DNA from 4 places in the Clostridium sp. FP1 genome. Region 2 is predicted to be linked to each of the others. Evidence: riboswitches for the same ligand, from Rfam matches in the RefSeq annotation. Region 2 holds a riboswitch; each other region holds the start of a gene.
The links. Region 2 has a riboswitch for glycine ahead of G9F70_RS03110 (sulfide/dihydroorotate dehydrogenase-like FAD/NAD-binding protein). Riboswitches for the same ligand answer to the same signal wherever they lie in the genome.

Region 1: another riboswitch for glycine. It lies ahead of G9F70_RS21155 (GrdX family protein); the one in region 2 lies ahead of G9F70_RS03110 (sulfide/dihydroorotate dehydrogenase-like FAD/NAD-binding protein).
Region 3: another riboswitch for glycine. It lies ahead of G9F70_RS17600 (alanine/glycine:cation symporter family protein); the one in region 2 lies ahead of G9F70_RS03110 (sulfide/dihydroorotate dehydrogenase-like FAD/NAD-binding protein).
Region 4: another riboswitch for glycine. It lies ahead of G9F70_RS19930 (APC family permease); the one in region 2 lies ahead of G9F70_RS03110 (sulfide/dihydroorotate dehydrogenase-like FAD/NAD-binding protein).

The regions. Positions count from the first base shown of each region.
Region 1 is NZ_JAAMNJ020000001.1:4,441,726-4,444,917, forward strand. Features, by position in the region: gene G9F70_RS21140 (glycine/sarcosine/betaine reductase component B subunit) at 1-178, opposite strand, end outside; gene G9F70_RS21145 (thioredoxin family protein) at 255-584, opposite strand; gene trxB (thioredoxin-disulfide reductase) at 684-1,610, opposite strand; gene G9F70_RS21155 (GrdX family protein) at 1,639-2,016, opposite strand; glycine riboswitch at 2,192-2,335, opposite strand; gene G9F70_RS21160 (tRNA (cytidine(34)-2'-O)-methyltransferase) at 2,721-3,188, opposite strand.
Region 2 is NZ_JAAMNJ020000001.1:599,445-602,636, reverse strand. Features, by position in the region: gene gltA (NADPH-dependent glutamate synthase) at 1-664, opposite strand, end outside; gene G9F70_RS03110 (sulfide/dihydroorotate dehydrogenase-like FAD/NAD-binding protein) at 664-1,533, opposite strand; glycine riboswitch at 1,673-1,776, opposite strand; gene G9F70_RS03105 (iron-containing alcohol dehydrogenase) at 2,062-3,192, opposite strand, start outside.
Region 3 is NZ_JAAMNJ020000001.1:3,598,791-3,601,982, forward strand. Features, by position in the region: gene G9F70_RS17600 (alanine/glycine:cation symporter family protein) at 111-1,454, opposite strand; glycine riboswitch at 1,577-1,701, opposite strand; gene G9F70_RS27070 (hypothetical protein) at 1,756-1,878, opposite strand; RNA gene rnpB (RNase P RNA component class A) at 2,053-2,427, opposite strand; gene G9F70_RS17610 (Nif3-like dinuclear metal center hexameric protein) at 2,477-3,192, opposite strand, start outside.
Region 4 is NZ_JAAMNJ020000001.1:4,139,509-4,142,700, forward strand. Features, by position in the region: gene G9F70_RS19925 (hypothetical protein) at 1-817, opposite strand, end outside; glycine riboswitch at 1,269-1,366, shown strand; gene G9F70_RS19930 (APC family permease) at 1,523-2,860, shown strand.

The DNA.
Region 1 (3,192 bases), 3.8 Mb from region 2:
TTATTCTAACTTCTTCACCGGGTCTTGCTATGTCTAATTTAATCGTTTCCAGTCTTTCGTCTCCTGAAACCGCTTTTAATAATTCATCTTGATTAACATAAAGAATTCCACCCTCAACCTTTGTTTCTGGTCCAAACTGAATATCTTTAATAAATATGTTTCCTATTTCTAGACGCAAAACAATCACCTCCTATGATATTAAGTATATATATCTAATAGCTTATAGCTTTTTTACTATAAGCTTTAGTACCAAATTATAATGTATTATAATAATCTTTTATAAAGTTTTCTACATCATCTAATGAAGAAATTTTATCTGGTGTTATTGTAGCTGCTTTTTCTCCACCCTTATATAAAATCATTGTTGGAAGTCCTAAAACTCTTTGAGCTATAGCTGTTCTCCTTGCTCCACCAATGTTTAAAGAAGCGAATTTAATTTTATCTGAAAATTTTTCTTCTAGGGCATGAACTCCTGGCATAAGTTCTATGCAGATTTCACATTTATCTCCCCAAAAATCTACAAATACTGGTTTTTCAGATTGTAATACTTCTGCTTCAAAATTTTCTTTATTTAATTCTACCATTACTAATGACCTCCTAAAATTTTAATTGTAATTGTTTCATATATATATATTTAAAAGAATTATGCCTTTTATTTAAAAGGATAATACCCTTTATATAAGCTAATTAAATTTATCTTCAATGTAATGTTCAGCATGAGTCGCTGCTATTGCACCATCTGCCGCTGCTGTAATTACTTGTCTTAATAATTTTTCTCTTATGTCTCCCGCTGCATATACCCCTGGTATATTAGTTCTCATCTCTTCATCAGTAATAACGTCGCCTCTCTCCGTCATATTAATCATACCTTTAAACAATTCTGAAATTGGAAGATATCCTACAAATACAAAACATCCATCTACTTTTAAATCACTGAGTTCTCCAGTTTTAACATTTTTTAAAACTAAACCTTCTAAAATTTCTTCGCCCTTAGCTTCCTGCACTACTGTATCCCAAATAAACTTAATTTTTGGGTTTTTAAAAGCTTTTTCTTGAAGTGACTTAGCACCACGAAGTTCATCTCTTCTGTGTATTACTGTAACACTTTCACCAAATTTAGCTAAGTATATAGCTTCAGACAACGCTGAATCTCCGCCTCCTAGCACTGCAATATCTAAATCTGTAAAAAAGTCAGCATCGCAAGTTGCACAATAAGAAACACCTTTTCCTCTTAGTTCAATTTCATTTTTAAATCCACCAAGTCTTGGGTATGCTCCTGTAGCAATTATAATTGTTTTGGCTTTATAAGTTTCTTTATTACACTTGATTACTTTAATATCTCCTTCAAGTTCAACTTCAACAACTTCTTCTTTAACAAATTGTGTTCCAAATTCTTCTGCTTGCTGCTTCATTCTTTTACTTAATGTTGTCCCTGTACATTCTTCAATGGAACCTGGGTAATTATCTAATTCATCTGTTGTAGTCGCTTGTCCACCAAATTTTGCTCTTTCTATTATTAAAGTATCCATTCTTGATCTTGATGCATAAAGTCCAGCAGATAATCCGGCAGGACCTCCACCAATAATTATAGTATCATAAATATGTTCCATAGCTATATCCTCCTTATTTTTCATATGTCTAATTTATTGCATGATCTATTAAATCAAAATCTATAAGTTGAAAATCCAACAATATCTTTTCATTCCACTGAGGCGTTTTAAAATCTTTTAAGAATTTCTCTGTGGTCATAATGCTCTCTTCTATTATAGATAACGATTGCAAGTCAACTCCACTTAATTTTTCTTTTGATATACAAATAGTTCTATAAGGCGTTTCATTCGGCTTTATACTGCTCATTAAAGGATGGGTTAATAATTTATGACCTACATGGATATTATCCCTAACTTTTCTCAAAATATCCATCATGGTTCCTTGAATAAATACTACCTTATATTTAATCTCAAATTTTTCTTTTGACATTGGATTATTTGTTACAATAATTAATGGTTCTATCAATTAATGCCCTCCTTATAGTTCTCTAGGATAAAACAACTGTTAATTGTTATCCCACCCACATAAAACACATTTTAGCACAACAAAAAAGACAGATATAAAAGCCCCTTGTGCCCTTATACTCTGTCTTTTAACCTGAGAGGTTTACTCCGTCGGTGCCATTCGCTTTCCAGAGGTATGTCCATTTTCGGTACCTTTTGCCTGAGAGATTCATGTTGCATAGGCTGCAATACTTACTCCTTCGGCTATCTTAAAAGGGTTAATTTTTTACATTAAAAAATTTATCCCGTGATAATTTAAGATCATCTCCCTAAAACATCATCCATTTCAATATTAAATTATTTCTGTAAATCTATCACATATTTACAGTATACACTATTTTTTTCACATTAACCATAATGTTTAGAATATTAACTATTTTAATTATCTATAGTTGTGATTTATATATCAAATAGTTTGTTATTTTTTTATCATTTGCAAAGCAGATTAAATATCTTTGTGAAACCGATTAAATAATACTATAATTTCATTTAATTAAATATATATATACATTTTTTAGTCTCATAACTCTTTATTGTTATAGTTTTAACCTTATCCATTTTATCCCTCCTTGCTTCCCTATGGGATGATATAACAATTATTAATTACTAAATACTCTAGCATATAAAAAAAATAACTAGTATATATACTAGTTATTTTAGGCTTCCTTATTTCATCTCGGGAAACCCAACTTGCCTAAGAGCTTCATATGTTGTAATAGCAACAGTATTAGAAAGATTGAGGGACCTAGTAGTTGTATTTATCATAGGTACTCGTATACACCTTTCAGGGTCACTATTCCGAACACTATCTGGAAGTCCTGATGACTCACGCCCGAATATTATAAAATCACCTTTTTTATATTCTACTTCTGAATATAATTTTGAAGCCTTTGTTGTAGAATAGTAGAAGGTTGCATCTTTATATTTTTCCCTAAGTGCCTCATATGAATCATGTATCTCAAGGTCTAAAAACGGCCAGTAATCGAGTCCTGCTCTCTTAAGTTGTTTTTCATCTAAACTAAATCCTAATGGTTTTATAAGATGAAGTTTGCAGTCAGTAAGCACGCAAGTTCTTCCAATATTCCCAGTATTCTGCGGTATTTCCGGTTGAAATAAAACTATATTTAAATTCATAAAT
Region 2 (3,192 bases):
TTAACTGATTTATTGTTACAGTTCTTCCCACAATAACATTCGTTTCTATTTTAACGCCTAATTTTATAACATTTTCAACTTCATGTTTAACAACTGTTCCTTTTGGCAATCTAAATTCTGGAATTCCATACACCAAAACTCCACCAGCTTCATGAAGTGCTTCAAAAATAGTTACATCATATCCATCTTTAGCTAAATCCCCTGCACATGTAAGTCCAGCTGGGCCACTTCCTATTACAGCAACTTTTTTACCATTTTTAGGCTTTGTTTGTGAAATATCAACATTATGTGCTCTTGAATAGTCACCTACAAATCTTTCAAGTTTACCTATAGCTACAGCTTCTCCCTTTATTCCAAGTATACATTTGCTTTCGCATTGAGTTTCTTGTGGACAGACTCTTCCACAAACAGCTGGTAATGCACTATATTTTGCTATTACTTTAACTGCCTCTTCAAATTCTCTTTTCTTAACATGTTGAATAAACCCAGGAATATCTATGGCTACAGGACATTTAGTAACGCACTTTGGATTTTTACAGTTTAAGCATCTTGCAGCTTCTTCAACTGCCTCATCTTCTGTATAACCTAGACATACTTCTTCGAAATTAGTTGCTCTTATTTTCGGATCTTGTTCTGCTATTTTCACTCTATTCATTTTACTCATTATTTAGTACCTCCTAATCCACAGCCTGGTTTAATGCCTTCATTTTTAGAAACTTCTTGCGTTTTGTACATTGTTTGTCTTCGCATTGCTTCTTCAAAATTAACCTTATGACCATCAAATTCTGGGCCATCTACACAGGCAAACTTAGTTTCACCATCTACAGTAAGTCTGCAAGCTCCACACATTCCCGTGCCATCTACCATAATAGGGTTCATACTTACAATAGTTGTTATTCCAAGTTCTTCAGTTAATTTACAAACAAATTTCATCATTATCATTGGTCCAATGGCAATAACTAAATCGTATTTTTTGCCTTCATTTTGAACTAAATCTTTTAATTTATTTGTAACAAGTCCCTTATATCCATAAGAACCATCATCAGTACATGGATAAACGTTGCCTGCTACACTCTTCATTTCTTCTTCCATAATCACATATTCTTCAGCCTTTGCGCCTATTATTACATCTGCTTTTACACCTTGCTCATTTAACCATTTAACTTGAGGATAAACTGGAGCTGTTCCAAGTCCACCTGCTATAAAAATAATTTTCTTATTCTTTAGTTCTTCAATGCTTTCACTCATTAATTCTGATGCTTGTCCAAGTGGTCCTACAAAATCTAAAAACGAGTCCCCAACTTCATAATTTTCCATTTCTTTTGTTGAACAGCCTATTGTTTGAACTACAATAGTAACTGTACCTCTTTTAGTATCATAGTCAGAGATTGTGAGTGGTATTCTTTCACCTTTTTCGTCCATTTTGATAATTACAAATTGACCTGGTTTTGCTGATTTAGCTACTCTTGGCGCCTCAATATCCATTAAAAATATTTGAGGTGCTAATGCTCTTTTCTCAATGATTTTATACATTTTTATTCCTCCATATTCATCTATGATTTTATATTTAATTTTTTTGCAACATATTTATTAGTAAAACGATTGCAAGGCATCTTTGTTTAGATACCTAAAGTAAATAGACAGGCAGTAAAGAGCATAGAAATACTAATGCTATTCACTACCTGTCCTTTTATCTGAAAGTTTCCTCAAAATAGTAACCTATTTGAGTTTCTTCTTCGATGCCCATATTAAATGGATCTCTCCAGGGACATGTCCAATTATTGTACTCTACCTGAAAGCTTCCGAGTAATTCTTAGCAAAATTTACTCGTTTCTTCTTCGGTTACCCCAAAATATATGGGATATCTCCAACAATTATCATCCACCCATATTAAATTACATTTATAGTTTAAGTCTTTCTACGTATATAGTCAACATAAACTAGCCTATCTCCTATTTGTTTTTTCTATAAGTAGCATAAAAATAGCATAAATTTGCAACTTAAAATTATCTTTTAAAATTGCAAATTTATTTTATATTACTGTATTCTAATCATTTAAGTCTAAAAATTAACTTTTTCTCCTGTAAATGTGCAAGTAAATACTTTTTTCATTTCATCCACATTTATTGATCTTGGGTTAGATCCTGTGCATGCATCTTTTATAGCATTTTCAGCCATAAAATCTACATTTGCTTCAAATTCTTCTTTAGTTATTCCATATTCAGCTAAAGAACATGGTATATTCATAACTTTATTTAAATCTCTTATCATATTAGTTAATGAATCTATTAATTCATCTTGCGTATTTCCACTTAAACTTAAGCTTCTTGCAATAGCCGCATATCTATCTCCACAAGCTTTTTTGTTGAAATCTATAACATATGGAAGAAATATTGCATTTGCGCAGCCATGAGGGATATGTAATACAGCACCTGTTTTGTGTGCCATACTATGAGCAATTCCTAGTAGTGCATTTGAGAATGCCATTCCAGCCAAGCATTGCGCAATGTGCATTTCATTTCTTGCCTGCTCATTTCCTTCAAAGGACTTTAATAAATTTTCTCTAATCATAGTTATAGCTTGCATTGCCAATGGGTCTGAAAAGCTTGAATGAAGTCCTGCTACATAAGCTTCAATTGCATGAGTTAATGCATCCATGCCTGTATGCGCTACTAATTTAGGTGGCATTGTTTGAGCCAGTGCAGGATCAACTATTGCTATATCTGGTGTTAAATTGAAATCTGCTAGTGGATATTTTATTTTTGCTTTATAGTCGGTAATTACTGAAAATGCTGTAACCTCAGTTGCTGTTCCACTAGTTGATGGTATAGCTATAAATTTAGCTTTTTGTCTTAGTTCTGGAAGACCAAAAGGTATAACCGCTTGTTCAAAAGTAAATTCTGGATATTCATAGAAAATCCACATTGCTTTTGCTGCATCAATTGGTGAGCCCCCACCAATTGATACTATTAAGTCTGGCTCAAATTCTCTCATTACTTTTGCACCATTCATAACTGTTTCTACTGATGGATCTGGTTCTACTCCAGTAATATGCTTAACTTCAATTCCTGCTTCTTTTAAATACTCTTCAACCTTATCTAAAAATCCGAATTTTTTCATAGAGCTTCCACCAGTAACTATTACTGCTTTTTTACCCTTTATAGTTTTTAAAACTTCTAATGAATTTTCTCC
Region 3 (3,192 bases), 3.0 Mb from region 2:
TAATTCCATACTTTTCTGATTTTAATGCCTTTTATAATATAAATATAATGCAAAAACAGGATGGCACAAATATGCCATCCTGTTTTATTCTAAAAAATATATTACTAAATTTAGTTTTTCTTTTCAAAATCATCTTCGTAATTTTTCAATGTCTTTTTAACTAACGCTGAAAGTCCTAACAATGCAATTAGATTTGGTATAACCATTAATCCATTGAAAGTATCTGCTAGTTCCCAAACTAGGTCAACCTTTAATGCTGCACCTAATACTATAAATACAAGAACTAAACATCTATATAATGTTAATGCTTTTTTCCCAAATAAGTATTTAACATTGGCTTCTCCAAAGAAATACCAAGCTACTATTGTAGAAAAAGCAAAGAAGAATAATGCTATAGCTACAAATGGACCACCAATACTTCCCATTCCATTAACAAAAGCTTTTTGAGTTAAAGCTATACCAGTAGTTTTTCCATCCATTGCCCCAGTAGTTAATATAACCATTGCAGTTAATGTTAAAATTATAAAGGTATCAATAAATACACATACTATTGCAACAAGGCCCTGCTGAGCTGGATGAGCAACCTTTGCAAGTGCGTGTGCATGTGGTGTTGATCCCATTCCCGCTTCATTAGAGAATAATCCTCTTGCAATACCGTATCTCATAGCTTCTTTTACTCCTACTCCAATTAAACCACCAGTAGCAGCTTGAGGGTTAAAAGCTCCTACAAAAATCATTTTAAATGCTGGTCCTAAATTAGCAATATTCATTATAATGATTATTACGCTTCCCAATATATAAAACAAAGCCATAAATGGAACTACTTTTTCAGTAAAGGCTGCAATACGGCCTACTCCCCCAATAAAAATCATACCAGCTAAGGCTGCAACTATAATGCCCATGATAATTCGAACATTAGTATTTGAGCTTATTGCTGCACTTATTGAATTAGATTGTACCATATTACCTATAAATCCCAAGGCAATTATTATAGTTACTGAAAAAAATGCTGCTAGCTTTTTGCTTCCAAGACCTTTACTAATATAATAAGCAGGTCCTCCTGTCATCTCGCCGTCAACTTTTTCTTTATATTTTTGAGCAAGCACCGCTTCTGCAAAAATAGTTGCCATTCCAAAGAAAGCACTTAGCCACATCCAAAATATTGCCCCTGGTCCTCCTGATACTATAGCCGTTGCAGCCCCTGCTAAATTTCCTGTTCCTACTTGAGCCGCTATTGAAGTTGTCATGGCTTGAAAGGATGACATTCCGTCCTCTCCTGCTTTATGCCCAAATTTAACTCCACCAAAAGTCTGTTTAAATGCATCTTTAAATCTTCTGACTTGGACAAATTTTAGAGTTACTGTAAAGTAAATTCCAGTACCACATAATAAAAATATTAATACATACCCCCACAAAACACCGTTAATGTCTTTAATAATTGATAACAAGTCCATAAATACACGCCCCTTCTAGTTATTTAATTTTTGCATAAAAAAAATTATACCAATTAATATACTGTGAGACTATTATACTTTTAAAGCACACTAAAATAGAGATCAAAATAAAATGACCTTTTGCAAATAACCCTGTCCTTTTACCTGAGAGCTTCACTATTCCAGCACTCAATCACATAGAATATGTAATTAAATAAGGTTTAGCTTTCTCCTTCGGTGCTATAAAAGTCTCTCCAGAGGTTTGTCCAATATTAGTACTTTTCCAAATGGATACCTGAAAGCTTAACTTCTTCGGTGGATGTTATGGATTAAGCTTTAATTGTTGAATTGCTTTTAAACTTAATTTCTTATACATCTCTCTCCTAATATTTTCATCCAAAATTATTAATTTGTAATCATTTACACTACTATACCATATTTTCATCTTTATTTCATTTATTTTACAAAATAATTTAAATTTCTCTTTTTTTTTAATTTATAACATATATATATACAACTGTATATACATTATTCTACATATTTAAATTTAATATATTTTAAAATTACACTTTTCTATACAATAAAAAAAACACCCACTATAAAGTGAATGTTTTCTATTGGTACGATTAAGCCTATAAGCCGAGTTCTGTATTAGACAATCATCTATCTAGGCCTATTGTTACCAATAAGCTCAAGCGATACACCCGAGAACGAGACGGGCAGTCTCATGATGTTCTCCTATTCGATCTTGCTCCAGGTGGGGTTTACATAGCCGCAAAGTCGCCATTGCGCTGGTGAGCTCTTACCTCGCCTTTCCATCCTTGCTAGTATATTCAAATATTTAGCAAGCTAAACTACTAGAATACCTTTAGCGGTATATCTCTGTTGCACTTTCCTTAAAGTCGCCTTCACTGGGAGTTACCCAGCACCCTTGCCCTATGGAGCTCGGACTTTCCTCTCCGCAATACTGCGCAGCGATTGTCTGACTTACTCGCAAAATAATAATACCATAATACTCGCTTAAATGCAAATGGTATTTTATACTACATAGTTTTATATGGATCCTGGGATATTTGAGAAACTATAACCTCATTATCATACCCATCTTGTATCAATTGTTTTTTAAGTTTTTCTCCAAATATTTGTAGAGGTATCCACTCTGTTGCAAAATGTCCAGCATCAATTAAAGCTATATGTTCCTCTTTTAAATCGCAAGCACCGTGATACTTAGTATCCCCTGTAATAATGCAATCTGCACCTAATTTTATACTATCATAAAAAAAGTCTTCTCCACTGCCATTTATAATAGCAATAGTTTTAATTAAATCATTATGATGGCCTACATATCTTATAGCTTCCGCTTTAAATGTTTTCTTTACATTTTCACATAATTTCCCCAGCATAATAGGTTCATCTAAGCAAACTAATCTACCAATTCCAGAATGACCTTCAGAGCAATTATAATTTTTTGATGGCTGAATAATCTTGTATTTATTAAACCCTAAAATCTCAGTGGCAATATCATTTAACCCACCGCATGCAGAATCTAAATTTGTATGACTAGCATACACATTTATCCCATTACTGATTAGCTCAATAATTTTTCTACCTACCAAAGTATCCCTGGTAATAGTTTTAGGTTTAACAAAAAGAAGAGGATGATGGATCAATATAAAATTGCATCCACTATCCACAGCTTCTGAAATTACATCTATTGTACAATCTAATGCAATTAAAATTTTCGTAACCGTTGCATCAC
Region 4 (3,192 bases), 3.5 Mb from region 2:
TATCTTTAGATTTTTCTCCCTTAACCAATACCATAATCTCATTTTTGCTCCCTTCGAGAATATTGATATCACTAATCAATCCAGTAGCTGTAGCACTTAATTCTTTATCCTTTTGGTTAGACAGTATAACAACTTTTTTAGGAGTTGCTATAGGTGGCATGCTCATAGTAGTAATATTATAATATGCTATAACTCTAGTTCCTTTTTTGATATCTTTATAGCTTACCACTTTACCAGTTTTACTATCTACAACTTCTGTTTTTTCACTTATGATAAGATTAGTATCTATTTCACCCTTCATAAGTGCCGTGATTTCTTTATTTTCTTTCATTAAAGAAACATCAGTAATTATTCCATAATTGCATGATCCAGACTCTTCCTCACCTTGCTCTACTATTATCATATTAGCAGTACTCATTGGTGGTATGCTGGCAGTAACAGCAGGTCCATAATAAACTTTAACTTTTACTCCATCTTTAATGTCCGTTAAACTTAATTTTTTACCATCTATTGCACTTATTATCTCAGTAGCATCATTTACATTTAGTATAATCTTATCATTATTTGATTTATTATTTTTTATAGTAAATCGAGATTTACTTTCAGATGCTTGTACATCTGAAACTATCCCCTCTGTGCTTGTGAAAAATATTTGTGGTTTCTTCTCACTTTGTGAATTCTTCTCACTAACTGCTTGAATCTTTAAGCTAGTATCATTCTTCAGACTGCTCATAGTATTCGCAGATGCTAACATAGAATTCCCACTTATAAACACCCCTAAAGTTAATATGGCTATTGTTTTCTTTGTGAATTTCATAATAATCCCTCCAACATTGTAATTTAAATATAAAATCTATTAATGTCCCATACAAATTTATACTCTTTCACTTATTAGACGACGCATACAAAAAAAACGCTTCAAATTTTACTGCAAATTTTCAAATACTGCTGTAGAAAATATTTTAAATTGTATGCTTTAGGACATTTATATTTTACACCTTTAAACTATAAAACCAATAGTCTAAAGGATTCCTTTTTAAAGAATAATATTCTAAAAAAATCTTGTTGACTAAATTTTAATTTCCTATTAAAATAATATAGAAATAATAAAATTTATATTTATGGATGATAATTATTGGAGATATCCGCATTGGGTAACCGTAGAAGAAAGAAATAAATCTATGCTTGTGGTTTATTTTGAAACTTTCAGGTATTAGGCATCTAAAAAACAGACTAATTACTGTTTTACTACGCCTTGTACAATAATTTGACATACCCCTGGAGAGACTACTTAAATGTGGCATCAACGGAGCAACTTAGATGATCATCTAATGAAACTTTCAGATAAAAGGACAGGGAGTAAAAAGGCATTGTTTTTCTCGCCCTTTTACTCCCTGTTTTTATATATTTTAATGACTTTTTTGAAGGAAAGCCTAGCATACTAATTAATAATCTTCTGAAGTCTTTAATTAATACCAATTTTCTATTACTCCAAGGCTAACAAAAGAGAGGATGATTTATTTTGGAAACATCAAAAAAACTAAATTCTATCAATAATTCACCAAAAACACTAAAGAAAGAAATCGGTTTACTAGAAGCCATTACTCTAGTTATAGGTATGGTTATAGGTTCAGGAATTTTCTTTAAACCTTCCATTGTCTTTAAAAACGCGGGCTCTCCAACCCTGGGAATACTTGCTTGGGTAGCCGGTGGTATTATAACTATGGCTTCCGCTCTTACTATAGCTGAAATAGCAGCAGCTATTCCAAAAACCGGAGGTGTATTTATATATCTCAAAGAACTTTATGGAGAAAAAGTCGCATTTTTATTTGGTTGGGTACAAACTGTTATTTATGTACCTGGAGCAGCTGCTGCACTCGCAATAGTCCTGGCAACTCAAGCAACTAATTTTGTACCTATGAATTCAATACAACAAAAACTATTTGCAATATTAATGTTATTTATTATTACAACTGCAAACGTTATATCAACAAAACTTGGTAGTAAAATTCAGTTTGTTGCAACTATTGCAAAATTAATTCCAATTTTTATTATTATTGCTTTAGGCCTTATAAAAGGAACAGCTCACAGTTTTTCTTTACCTGTAGGGAATGCAGCCGCTGGTGCTGGATTTGGAGCCGCTATGCTTGGAACACTATGGGCTTATGATGGCTGGGTAGGTGTAGGTAATATAGCAGGAGAACTTAAAAACCCTAAAAAAGACATACCAAAATCAATAATTTTTGGGTTAGTGGTTATTATAATAGTGTATGTACTATTTAATTTAGCAATTATAAACATAGTTCCTATAACAGCTGTTATAAGTTCTAATAAAGTGGCTTCTGATGCTGCAACAGTTTTATTCGGAAAATCTGGTTCCTTATTTATCGCTGCAGGTATATTAATTTCAATCTTTGGAACATTAAATGGTTACCTAATGACAGGAGTTAGAATACCTTTTGCAATGGCGCAGGATAAACTCTTACCTTTTGATAAATTCCTCGGAAAAGTTAATGAAAAGTATCAAACTCCATTAAACGCTTTTGTATTCGAAGTAGTAATTGCTTGCTTATATGTATTTAGCGGTTCTTTTGATAAATTAACTAACCTTGTAACCTTTGTTTTATGGATTTTCTTCACAATGGCGGTAGCTGGTATATTTATATTAAGAACAAAACATAAAGATTTAGATAGACCTTATAAAGTACCACTATATCCAATAATTCCACTCATCGGAATTATCGGAGGTATATATATCCTAGTAAGTACGCTTATGACTGATACTTCAAACGCACTTATAGGACTTGCAATAACTTTAATTGGATTGCCTGTATATTGGTATATTAAGAAAAAGAAATAAAAACAGAAAAGTATATATTATTACAATTGCAATTTACATAATATATACTTTTCCTAACGGTCTAATGGATTGATAATAACTATAACGAAAGAAGCACAGGTTAATTCCTGTGCTTCTTTCGTTATAGTTATGTCTGTCAGCTGTACGCTTAAAATAGTAGATAAATAGTAAGTATGAAATTTCTCCAAAATGACTTGCAATAAGAAACGAAAAAACTATTGAAATTCCATTTAGAAATTCTTCTTTTGCGAATATAAAGTTTCCGTGAGCCTGCACAGGAAGTGCAGGCTAGCGAACCCGAAGCAGGACGCTGAGTGTGAGCGCTAGGGGAT